DNA from 3 places in the Ferdinandcohnia jepli genome. Region 2 is predicted to be linked to each of the others. Evidence: predicted binding sites of a transcription regulator. Region 2 holds the regulator's gene; each other region holds the start of a gene.
What was found. The regulator Rex, encoded in region 2, represses fermentation and respiration genes when NADH is low (regulators of the CRP and FNR family bind a similar motif). The targets are predictions, from matches to a motif close to TTGTGAAATATTTCACAA.
Positions count from the first base shown of each region.

Region 1 (4,297 bases), on a different contig from region 2:
AGTCCTTATTTTATGGGTACACTGTTTTTAGTTTCAAGGATATTTGATGCTGTTACAGATGTTTTTATGGGAAGTATTCCAGACAGATGGCGATTAGGAAAAAGTGGTGATAAGTTTTTACCTTATATTAATATTTCCAAATGGTTGCTCGCGGCATCAATTTTAATTTCATTTGCTGATGTCTCAAGCTGGTCATCAACTGCCATTCATGTTTGGGTTGTATTTGTTTACTTATTTTATGGAATTGCTTACACTGCTGATTCTATCCCTTATGGCTCATTGGCGGCTGTTATTACAGAGGACCCAATTGAACGTACTAAACTATCCCGTGCTCGTTCTGTTGGTGGAATGGTAGTTGGAATTGGATTTTTATCTTTTGTTCCTATGTTTATCTATGATAAATCTGGGAATCTAGTACCTGAAATGTTTTTCTATATTTCTATCGTATTTAGTATTCTTTCTGTTCTTGCTTATACAGGGCTTGTCAAATTGACAACAGAACGTGTTCGAGATAATCGTCCTGTAGGAACAAAAACTGACTATAAATTTACAGAGGCTTTAAAAGCGGCTTTAAAGAATCGCCAATTATTAGGAATGATGGTAGCAAGTATTGGTTCATTACTCATGATTAATGGGGTTTCCCAATTAGGTGCAATTGTGTTTGCAGAATACTATAAAAAACCTGGTGCATTTGCGATTAACTCATTCTTACAAATGGGAATAACTCTTTTATTGTTCATTTTCGTTCCTAGATTAGTTAAAAGGTTTGGTAAACGAAATATGGTTATAGGAACTGCAAGTTTCAGTTTAATTGCTTCTTCATTAATTACAATCTTTATTATTGAAAATGTTTACATTTATATTGTAGCTTATAATATTGCAACAATAGCAAATATGGTCTTTGTAATGATTGTTTGGGCTCTTGTTACAGATTGCTTAGACTTTACAGAGCTTAAAACTGGTAAACGATATGATGGAACAATTTATTCTATTTATTCGTTTTCACGAAAAGTAGGCATGGGTATTGGTTCTGCCCTTGGTAGTTATGCTTTAGGATGGGTAGGATTTGTTTCAGGGCAAACTTCTCAAAGCCAAGAAGTGGCAGAAGGTGTATTACGTATGTATAACGGACTGCCTATTTTAGCCTTTGCTTTAATGATTATCGGTATAGCGTTTATTTTTAATTTAAATAATGCGAAATCACAAGAAATGTACGATACATTAAAAGAAAGACGAACTGCAAACTAATAAAAGATGATCAGAAATTTAATGAAAAATGTATTGTCCAATAGTTAAAAAGAGGTGTTATAAAATGAGAACTCGGTTTTTATCAAAATGTACAAACGGGGAAGTTGAAGAATACCTACAAAGCAATGATTTAATTTTTGTACCTGTTGGTGTAACTGAAACACATGGAGCATTACCACTTGATGCTGAGACGGTTTTTGCTGAGGCTGTTGCTTTAAAAATGGCAGAAGCAACAAACGGACTTGTTCTTCACAATCTCCCATATTTCTTTTCTGGTGGGACAGCGATGGCTCGTGGAACAGTTAATATAAGTGTTAAAGAGGGAATGAGATATTTAGAAGCTATAGCAAAATCACTTTTAAAACAAGGTTTTAGAAGACAAGTGTATGTAACTTGCCATGGTCCTGCTCACATAACACTAAGTGGAATGGTTCGTGACTTCTTTGAAGAAACCAAAGTTCCAATTCTTTATATGGACATGGTAAAAATAGTTGATACTGTTGAAGATTTAAGTTACTCATTTATGGAAAAGTTTAACGATATGAGTATTGGTGCTTATAAAATCCTTGGAAGATTAGAAGATGTTCCATTAAATGTACCCGTATCAGATTCAGTAACCTATGATGTACAAAACATGTTAGCTGGCATGGGTAAAAATCCAGGTAACCAACTCGGAAAATATGCATTACAGTCAGGTGCAATTGGTTCTTACTTTGATAAAGCATCCGATCACTTAGTAACACCTCTTCTAACATCAGAGGAAGAACGTGAAAAATTTGCTCAATCGGGAGTACTTGCCTTAGAAGAACTTATTCGAAAATTAGATATGCCAACAGTTGTAGACCTTATTCGAAAAACAGATGAATATACTCAAAACGAAAGTCTTCAAAAATACGGTGAGTGGCTATAATTATTATAAAAAACGAGAAATTTATTTTCTCGTTTTTTCCTTTTTATACATTTCCTTTCAACCTTCGTTAGTTTTCCTTTTTCCCATATTTATATAGTACTTTTCAATCACAATTTCACTTATAATATGTAAGACGTAAAAACCTTCTAAACTTTCAGTCTTGAACAATTTTTGAAAGAATTGTTACCAAAATATTAATTTATACCATATGTGAAGAAAATCACATGCAAAAGAACTCGAACGGGTGTATGATGAATTTGTAGATAAAGTTTGTTCAGTTATGAACAATATTAATGTATTTAAATACCCTTTTATGGAGGTCCTTATAATGAGAGCATGGAATGGTTTTAAAGACGGTAAGTGGCAGAAGGAAATTGATGTACGTGATTTCATTTTACAAAACTTTACTGTGTACACAGGAAATGATGAGTTTCTAGCGGGTCCAACAACCCATACATTGGAGCTTTGGGATCAAGTAATGGAGTTAACAAAGCAAGAACGTGATAATGGTGGAGTTCTTGATATGGATACGAAAGTAGTATCTACAATTACTTCTCACGGACCTGGATATTTAGATGTAGAAAAAGAAAAAGTAGTTGGAGTTCAAACTGATAAACCCTTTAAACGTTCTTTACAGCCTTTTGGTGGAATTCGTATGGCTGTTGATTCAGCAAAATCATATGGATTTGAAATTGATCAAGAAATCGTAAAAATCTTTACAGAATATCGTAAGACACATAACCAAGGTGTGTTTGATGCATATACTCCTGAAATGAAGTTGGCTAGAAAAGCAGGTATCGTGACTGGTCTTCCAGATGCGTATGGCCGTGGAAGAATTATCGGTGACTACCGCAGAGTAGCACTTTATGGTGTAGACCGTTTAATTGAAGAAAAGAAAAAAGACCTAGAATTAATAGGTAACGGAGCTATGTCAGATGATGTAATTCGTGACCGTGAAGAAACTTCAGAACAAATCCGAGCTCTACAAGAACTAAAACAATTAGCGGTTTCTTATGGCTACGATATATCTGAGCCTGCAACAAATGCCAAAGAGGCATTCCAATGGTTATATTTCGCATATTTAGCTGCGATTAAGGAGCAAAATGGTGCGGCAATGAGCCTTGGTCGTGTGTCAACTTTCTTAGACGTTTATATTGAAAGAGACATTCAAAATGGTGTACTAACTGAAGAAGAAGCACAAGAAATTGTTGACCACTTTGTAATGAAACTACGTCTAGTGAAGTTCTCAAGAACTCCTGATTATAACGAGCTATTTAGTGGGGATCCAACCTGGGTTACAGAATCTCTTGGTGGCGTAGCACAGGATGGTCGTCCATTAGTAACTAAGAACTCATTCCGTTTCTTGCATACATTGGATAACTTAGGACCAGCACCAGAGCCGAACTTAACAGTACTTTGGTCAGTAAACTTACCAGAGAGCTATAAAAAGTATTGTGCTAAGATGTCTATCAAGACTAGTTCAATCCAGTATGAAAACGATGATATCATGCGTGAAACATATGGAGATGACTACGGTATTGCTTGCTGTGTATCTGCAATGACAATTGGTAAGCAAATGCAGTTCTTCGGTGCTAGAGCGAACCTTGCGAAAGCATTATTATATTCAATTAACGGTGGTATTGATGAAAAACTAAAAATACAAGTTGGACCTTCATTTGCACCGATTACTTCAGAGTATCTAGACTATGAAGAAGTAATTCAAAAATATGATGTCGTTCTTGAATGGTTAGCTGGATTATATGTAAATACGTTAAATGTCATTCACTATATGCATGACAAATACAGCTATGAGCGTTTAGAAATGGCTCTTCATGATCGAGAAATCCTTCGTACAATGGCTTGTGGTATTGCGGGATTATCAGTTGTTGCGGATTCACTAAGCGCAATCAAATTTGCAAAGGTAAAAACAATCCGTGATGAAAATGGTATTGTTGTAGATTACGAGATCGAAGGAGACTTCCCTAAATACGGAAACAACGACGATCGTGTAGATGATATTGCGGTTGAGCTTGTAAAACGCTTTATGAACAAAATTAAAAAGCACAAAACATACCGTAATTCAGTACACACTCAATCTATCTTAACAATCACTTCTAACGTAGTGTATGGTAAGAAAAC
Region 1 is NZ_JBFOKR010000007.1:219,660-223,956, forward strand. It holds gene AB3M96_RS09565 (MFS transporter) at 1-1,248, shown strand, start outside; gene AB3M96_RS09570 (creatininase family protein) at 1,313-2,158, shown strand; gene pflB (formate C-acetyltransferase) at 2,487-4,297, shown strand, end outside.
Region 1: the regulator Rex is predicted to act here: its motif matches at 2,367-2,384, upstream of pflB (formate C-acetyltransferase).

Region 2 (4,297 bases):
CAGTCTTTTCCTCTGATTCAACTAGTTCAATAACAACGCGATCACCTAATGGCTTTAACAAGTAAAACAACCTCCTCAAATAAATTTTATTAGATAGTTTTGTCCTTTTATTAGCACTCAAACCACTTGAGTGCTAACACAATTATTATATTAAATAATCTCTATTTTTTTTGCAAGTATTTGAATGCAAAAATTTTAGAAAAACATATTTTGTGTCTCCAATAATGAAGGAAAACCATTGTTTTCAATCTCTAAATCAAACTGTCCTACCTATCTATCCTATGTAAATGTCAGGAAAAATAAACCAGTATTTTAAATTTATTTAAATGCCTCTATGAAAATTTGGTTTTGCATAATACTAATAGATAATTATGAATATATGGTACAATACATAGCGTGTAATACTTGGTCCTGTTGTTAGTTTTTTACCGAAAAAAATCTATTTTTTTTAAAGGAGACTTACATTGAAAGCACGATATTGGTATGTCATTCTAACTTATATAATCATGCAATTTTCAGGTATAATTGGTATCCCTCTTTTACTTCTTCTTGGTATTGGTGATGGATTAGATCCTGAATCTGGGCAAAATACAATTGTTTCATATTGGACAGTTATTAGCTTTGTCGCAGCACTACCAATCGTTTTATTTTTCTTACGACAAGATATAAGGGATCGCCACGAAAATCTTTATCGTTCAACAAAAGGTGAAGCTTTTGGATGGGCAATTGCAGGTATTTTTATGGCAATGACCTCTCAAGTTATTGCAGCCAATATTGAGATTCACCTGCTAGGAATTGAAGCTGGTTCAGAGAATACCCAGCAAATCATGGCTCTTGTTAAAACCTTACCATTACTAATAATCGTTGTTTCCGTTATTGGTCCAATTTTAGAAGAAATTATCTTTCGACAAATTATCTTTGGATCATTGTATAAGAAATTCAACTTTTTTATCTCTGCATTAATAAGCTCGTTAATATTTGCAGTGGTACACATGGATTTTACACATATTCTAATCTATACAGCAATGGGCTTCACTTTTGCATTCCTTTATGTAAAAACAAAACGTATCATCGTTCCGATCTTTGCACATGTTGCGATGAATACCTTTGTAGTAGTTGTTCAAACAATTTTTGCAGATGATATAGAAAGGATTATGAAGGAAGCTGAGAAGATACAACAGACGTTTATTGGAGGATTTTAATTTATGCGACGAACTTCACCCTTTGCGATGGGTATCATCTATTTATTAATGGGTGTACTTTTTACTTATATTGCAATAGGAAGTGCAACTGAGACCGTATGGAACTTTTCCACCATTTTATTAGCGCTAGTTGCTACATTTGATTTCGGAATAGCCATTCGGATGTTTGCTTTACACAGTAAAATTAAAAAAATGACAAAAAAATAGCCTCCAATTAGGAGGTTATTTTTTATTCGATATTATTCGCAGCCTGCATTTCGGCTTTCAACACTTTTCGATAAGCACTCTTAGAAACAATAATACTAATTTCATAAAGTCCAAAAAGCGGTACCGTCACCATTAAATGCGATATTATTTCTGGAGGAGTAATTAAGCCTCCGATTACTAGTAAAATAAAATAAGCATATTTACGGACTTGTGCAAGAAACATTGGTGTAACAATTCCAAGTCTAGTTAAAAACATGATTACTACTGGTAATTGAAACAAAAATCCAAATGGTAGTGTAAGTTGTAGTAGAAATTGAAAATACTCATTAATACCAATGACTTGATTGATTTCAAGTCGACTTGCTAATCTTCCCATGAAATTTACAACAAACGGGAAGAGAATAAAGTATGAAAATGAGACCCCAAGTAAAAACAAACCTACTGAAATAGGAATATAACTTAAGGTTACTCTTCTTTCCTTCTCATATAATCCAGGGCTAATAAACGCCCATAGCTGATAGAGTACGAAAGGTGAAGATATAATCAATGCAATAATAAACGCAAATTGCATATATATCTTAATTGGATCAGTCATACGGAAAGCATTCATTGTTAGCTCTTTAGCTTCTTCTGCATTTTGCAAATAAATAATTAAAGGCTCGGCTAGAAAAAAGCTTCCTAGCGCAACAATGAAGAAGAAAACGACTACATAGATAAGTCGTTTTCGTAGTTCTCCTATATGATCATAGACAGACATTTCTTTTTCGCTCATGTGACTCATCCTATCATTACTTCACATCTTGTGTCTTTTTATCGTCGTCATCATCGTCATCTGCTAAACCTTTTGTTGCGTTTTTAAATTCACGCAATGTATTACCCGCTGCTCTTCCTAACTGAGGTAATTTTTTTGGTCCAAAGATTAGCAAAGCCGCAAAAACAATCAAAATAATACTACCGAATCCTAAGCTCCCCATTGTGAGTCACCTCCTCAAAAGTATTTTTCTCTATTTAATTATTCACCTGAATAATGCTTTAAGAAATAAACAAGCGCTTGTAACTCTACCGCCAGGTCAATGTGATGAACCCTAATATCATCCGGTACATTAATTCTAGCAGGTGTAAAGTTTAAGATACCCTTTATCCCTTTATTTACTAAGCGATCAGTAATTGGTTGGGCTGCACCGACCGGCACGGTTAAAATTGCTACTGTCACATCATCAGGAAGCATTTCTTCAAGATCATCTAAATGATGGACTTTTACGCCTCCAATACTGGAGCCAACCTTATTATAATCCACATCGAACGCAAGCTCAATTTTTGTGTTATTGTTTTTTGAAAAATTATAGTGTAAAAAGGCAGTTCCTAAATTACCTACTCCAATTAGGGTAACCTTTGTTAATTCATCTTGGTCAAGGGTTTTACTGAAAAATGATAATAAATAGTTTACATTATACCCGTAACCCTTTTTTCCCAGAGCACCGAAATATGAAAAATCCCGTCGAATGGTAGCTGAATCTACCTTTACCGCATCGCTTAATTCAGACGATGATACTCTTTGCTTACCTGAGGCATGAAGATTTTTTAAAAACCGATAATAGAGTGGTAATCTTTTGGCTGTAGCTTGTGGTATTTTTGATTGATCAAGATTCACCTGACATCCCCCGCTAATTTAACTATTTAATGATTCCCTTTTAAAATCTCCGTTCTTTCCACCTGTCTTTTCTGCTAAATAGGTTGGTCCGATAATCATGCCTTTATCAACCGCCTTACACATATCATACACAGTTAACGCACAAACTGAGGCAGCTGTAAGAGCTTCCATTTCAACACCAGTACTCCCTTTTGTTTTAACAGAAACCGTAATTTCAAGTTTATACTGATCAGTTCCCACTGACCAACCAAATGATATATCAACACCTTTTAATGAAAGAGGATGACACATCGGAATGAGTTCAGACGTTTTTTTGGCAGCCATTATACCTGCCACCTGTGAAACAGCAAGGACATCTCCCTTGCTAATTTTATTATCTACTATTTGCTCGTAAATTGTTTTGTTAACTGTTACACTCGTTTTTGCAATCGCTGTTCTAACAGTATCTGATTTTTCACTAATATCAACCATTTTGGCGCGACCTTGCTCATTAAAATGAGTAAATGAAGACATCTTAAAAAACCTCCAATAAAACTATACACTATTTTACCACATCTGTCTTACGAACATCTGTGAAGAATGTCATTGCATGTTGCTCTATTAAGATAATACAGATAAACTATTTATAGGAAACAAGAGGTGAAAAAGCATGATATTACTACAGGTAAATCAGCTCAAAAAATATTTTGCTGCTGATCTTATTTTATCCAATATAAAACTAGAAGTACAATCCAAAGATAGAATTGCGCTTGTTGGAAGAAACGGCGCTGGGAAGTCAACATTATTAAAAATTATTGCTGGACAGATGTCCTATGATAGTGGCGAAATTATTAAGCCTAAAACTGTTACCATTGATTACCTTGCTCAAGACACTGGGCTAGAATCTAGCCTTACCATCTGGGAAGAGATGTTAACCGTTTTTGCTCCACTTCGCAAGCTTGAAGAAGAACTGCGAAATCTGGAAGTTAAAATGGGGGACCCTTCAGTCTTTGAAAACCAGGCTAGATATCAAAAATTACTTGAGGAATATGATCAATTACAAGTTGATTTTAAAGAGCAAGGTGGGTATCAGTACGAGGCAGATATTCGCTCCATCTTACATGGCTTTAATTTTTCTGAGTTTGATTATTCAACTTCTATTTCTACCTTAAGCGGTGGTCAAAAGACTAGATTAGCGTTGTGTAAGCTTTTACTTTCAAAACCAGATTTACTCATTCTAGATGAACCTACAAACCAT
Region 2 is NZ_JBFOKR010000027.1:40,350-44,646, forward strand. It holds gene groES (co-chaperone GroES) at 1-61, opposite strand, end outside; gene AB3M96_RS21825 (CPBP family intramembrane glutamic endopeptidase) at 465-1,202, shown strand; gene AB3M96_RS21830 (YdiK family protein) at 1,206-1,409, shown strand; gene tatC (twin-arginine translocase subunit TatC) at 1,432-2,181, opposite strand; gene AB3M96_RS21840 (twin-arginine translocase TatA/TatE family subunit) at 2,198-2,383, opposite strand; gene AB3M96_RS21845 (redox-sensing transcriptional repressor Rex) at 2,422-3,060, opposite strand; gene moaC (cyclic pyranopterin monophosphate synthase MoaC) at 3,079-3,573, opposite strand; gene AB3M96_RS21855 (ABC transporter ATP-binding protein) at 3,710-4,297, shown strand, end outside.

Region 3 (4,297 bases), on a different contig from region 2:
TGTAATCGAGAATATACTGTTTGCAAAAGCTCCCTGCCCCATTGTAAAGAAGTGGTGAGCCCATACAAAGAACGATAATAGTGAAATGATTACCATTGAAGCAACCATTGATTTATAACCGTATAAATTACGACGTGAGAAGGTAGAGAAAACTTCGCTATATATACCGAACGCCGGAAGAATTAAGATGTATACCTCAGGATGTCCCCAAACCCAGAACAGGTTTGCCCAAAGCATATCCATTCCACCATTGTCCGTTGTGAAGAAGTTAGTAGCAAAAAGACGATCTAGCGTTCCCATTGCAAGTGCTACTGTTAATACTGGGAATGCAAATACAATAATGACGTTCGTAATTAATGATGACCATGTGAACATAGGCATTTTCATTAGTGTCATTCCTGGTGCTCTCATTTTAAGAATGGTCGTAATAAAGTTAATTCCTGTCATCAGTGTACCGATACCGGAAATTTGAAGAGCAATCATATAATAGTTCGTACCCACGGATGTACTATATTCAGTACCTGCTAATGGGAAGTATGATGTCCAGCCTGCGTCAGGTGAGCCACCAATTATAAATGAAATGTTAAATAACATTGCCCCTGCAAAGAAAAGCCAGAAGCTAAGTGCATTTAGACGTGGAAAAGCTACATCGCGCGCACCAATTTGTAATGGTACTACATAGTTCATTAATGCCATGATAAAAGGCATTGCCATGAACATAATCATAACAATTCCGTGTGTTGTAAATACTTCATTATAGTGTTGTGCATCAAGCAACGTGTTCTCGGGTACAGCAAGCTGCGCACGCATCATAATCGCGTCTACTCCACCACGGAACAGCATCAATAGGGCCGAAATTAAATACATAATCCCGATACGCTTATGGTCAACAGTAGTTAACCATTCACGCCATAGATAACCCCATTTTTTAAAATATGTTAAACCTGCAACAATCGCAATCATGGTAAGCCCAATTGCAACCATCGAAGCATAAATTGCCGGACTTGGATGTGGAATTGCAAATCGATTAAAGAAATCCATGGTTCGTTTACTCCTTTCGGAAAGTATCTTTCATTAGATGAAATTTTCCTATCTATGAAACTAGTTAAACCTAGTGTGAATCGTGCTCTGAATGGTCTTCAGGTTCATGTTCATCTTCTTGATTTTCTGAATGTTCATCCTGTGACGTACCGTGGTTATGCCCGCCATTCTCCCCTTCAGGAGCTGGTGAGAAATCTAAGTGAGTTCCAGTAAAAGTTAGTTGTCCCAGATGACCTGGTTCTATTAGCTCGTTGAACTTTTCCTCTGTTAGCGGCTGAGCTGTTTCTTTTACTTCTTCTACCCATTCATCAAATTCAGCTTCGTTCATCGCTGTCACATTAAAGCTATTTTCAGCAAATCCTTTACCACTGAAATTCGCATTACGCCCCATAAATTCTCCAGGTACATCTGCTGCTAAATGAAGAGTTGTTACCATATCAGACATCGCATATTTTTGCCCACCAAGCTGTGGAATCCAAAAGCTCGTAATTGGACCAAAGGAATATAATTTAAACTCAATTGGTCGATCAGCTGGAATGTATAGATAATTGACTGTTTCGATATCCTGTTCTGGATAGCTGAAATGCCATTTCCAGTTGGATGATGATGCATATATTACTAAGGGTTCTTTATCTTCATAGCCCACAGGTGTAGATTCAACCTTATAGTTACTTTGAACTGAAACAACTGACAGGAACGCAACAATTAATACTGGAATACCAACAATAATCGCTTCGACCCATTTATTCCCCTCAATATGTGGCGGTTCATAATCCTCTCGCTGCTTGGAAGCGCGATATTTGATAAGCATAAAAACTAATAGTGAAAAAACGACGATAACAATAAATGACATTAACCAAATTGAAAGCATTATATCATTTGCTTGTGTTTGTGCTTGAGGCCCTTTGGGATCTAAAACCATTAGTGGTTCACAACCTGTTAGCACTGTGACAATAGTAGTTACTACTACAAGAAAAGCCCATTTTAACTTCATAAAAGGTACCCCTTTCTGTTGTATTTGCACTTATTAACAACTATGTATGAGGACACAAGAATGTGTACAACTTCACAAAGTTGTCAAAATTTTTTTATCCCGGTGTAACCGTCCGTAATAATTCACCTTAAAAAAAGGAGGTGAATCACTTCGAAAAGGAGATGTTTTGTCGAAAAAAACGGACGCTAACACCCCGATTGGTGAAATCAGGTTTTTCTTAGGGCTTTAGCCGTTAGAAAAATCCATCAGGCTTTGCGTGACTAACAATTAGTGGGGACGAAACCCCACTAATTGAAGTTTCACTTTATTAAAAATTAATTAACTTATAAATCTGTAATATGTGAATGTCGTTTTTGTCTATGACGAATATCACACTGTGTAGACGATAATAACACGTAACCCACTAAAAAGTTGTTACGAATTAAAGAAGGAATTATTTGTAAAAAATAATAATTGTAACATACAAGCTCTAAACCTTGTTGTGACACAAATCACAACATCTTTTTCAAATTTGAACATTCTGTTACAGTTGTAAAGTTCCATCAAAACAGTCTAATTCACTTCAAAAATTTAAGTATTTTTAATTGAATTTGTAATTAGTATCCATACTACTACTAAGTACATATTTGAGTGGAGTTTTCCCTATATTTAGGAAAGGTGGGATGATCCATTGAAGCTTCTTTGGATTTTTACACTTCTTTTTTCAATACAACAGTTTCAACCAGAGAACAACCTATACATCACATATAATGGTCAGCCAATTGCTACTGTGAATCGTGCAGAATACGCAATTCCTTTACTTGGTGTGCCAATATTAGATGACGCTAAGTATACTACGTTTTTGTCTTACTTAGATGAACAGGTTTACCAGGAGCCTCAAAATGCCAAAGTTGGCAAAGCAGGAGAGATTGTCCAGGAACGCGTTGGAAAAAAACTAAACAGAGACCAGTTTACAAAGTTATTCTATTCAAGCTTTTTTGGAAAAGGAGAATCAATTGAGGTACCAATCTCTAACATCTACCCCAGGGTAGATAGTGAGCTTCTCGCCACCATTCGAACTAAAATAATTGGTCAATATGTTACATATTTTAATTCGTCTAACAAAGAACGGTCTACAAATATAAGCCTCGCAGCTTCATCAATTGATAACCATGTTATTTTTCAAAATGAGACCTTTTCTTTTAATAAGGTTGTGGGGAAGAGAACAGCTGCAAAAGGTTATATGCCCGCTCCCGAGATTATCAGAGGTGAATTAATTGAAGGAATTGGTGGAGGAATATGCCAAGTTTCATCGACACTTTTTAATGCAGTGGATATGGCTGGAGTCGAAATTGTTAAGCGTTATTCACATAGCAAACGTGTGGGATATGTTCCTCCTGGGCGGGATGCAACAGTCAGTTGGTACGGACCTGACTTTCTTTTTAAAAATACATACAACCAACCCATTTTACTGCGTGCAAAGGCTACACACGGAACTTTAGTAATAACAGTTTATTCCTCTGAAGATATTAATGTTGAACCTAGGAACATAAGGTAAAGCCATATAAAAGTGAAAAGAGACCAGTTTTAGTCTGGTCTCTTTATCTCAAATACTTCACCGATTTTGGCATAGTAATTTCCTGCAAGTCTACTTACAGCCGCAAGCTTTTCATGATTTATCTTGCCATCGTAATAAAGCTCATTTTCAATATGAAATTGTACGATTCGCCCTATAAGCAGATCACATCCAGGTGTCTCTGTGCCTCCTAATTCCATCGAATGCTCTAACGTACATTCTAGTCTAATCTTTGCTTCCTCTATCCCTGGCACCATAACTACTTTACTATCAACTAAAGTAAGCCCTGCTCGGGTAATTTCACTTTCCGTAGGTGGCAGATTTGCTGCTGTTTCATTAATTTTTACAACATTGCTCTCATCAACAATATGAATAACGAACTCTTTCTTTTGTAAGATGTTTCGGGCAGTATCCTTCTTTTCTCCAGACTTACGTTGAATTGACAATGAGACTAATGGAGGGTTTGAGGAAACGATATTAAAATAACTAAAAGGCGCACCATTAACAACACCATTTTCTCCAATCGTTGTAACAAAGGCAATTGGTCTTGGTACAATCCCTCCAATTAACAGCTTGTAGTTGTCCCTTTCAGAATTTTGGTTAGGGTCAATTGATATCATCCTGCTACCTCCAATGACGTTTATTCTAACTCTCTTACTTCAAATGGTAGGAGAACTGCTTCGATTTTTGAACGATGTTGCTCATAT
Region 3 is NZ_JBFOKR010000007.1:194,240-198,536, reverse strand. It holds gene qoxB (cytochrome aa3 quinol oxidase subunit I) at 1-1,041, opposite strand, end outside; gene qoxA (cytochrome aa3 quinol oxidase subunit II) at 1,112-2,035, opposite strand; gene AB3M96_RS09450 (VanW family protein) at 2,706-3,572, shown strand; gene AB3M96_RS09445 (flavin reductase family protein) at 3,602-4,210, opposite strand; gene AB3M96_RS09440 (ring-cleaving dioxygenase) at 4,231-4,297, opposite strand, start outside.
Region 3: the regulator Rex is predicted to act here: its motif matches at 2,096-2,113, upstream of qoxA (cytochrome aa3 quinol oxidase subunit II).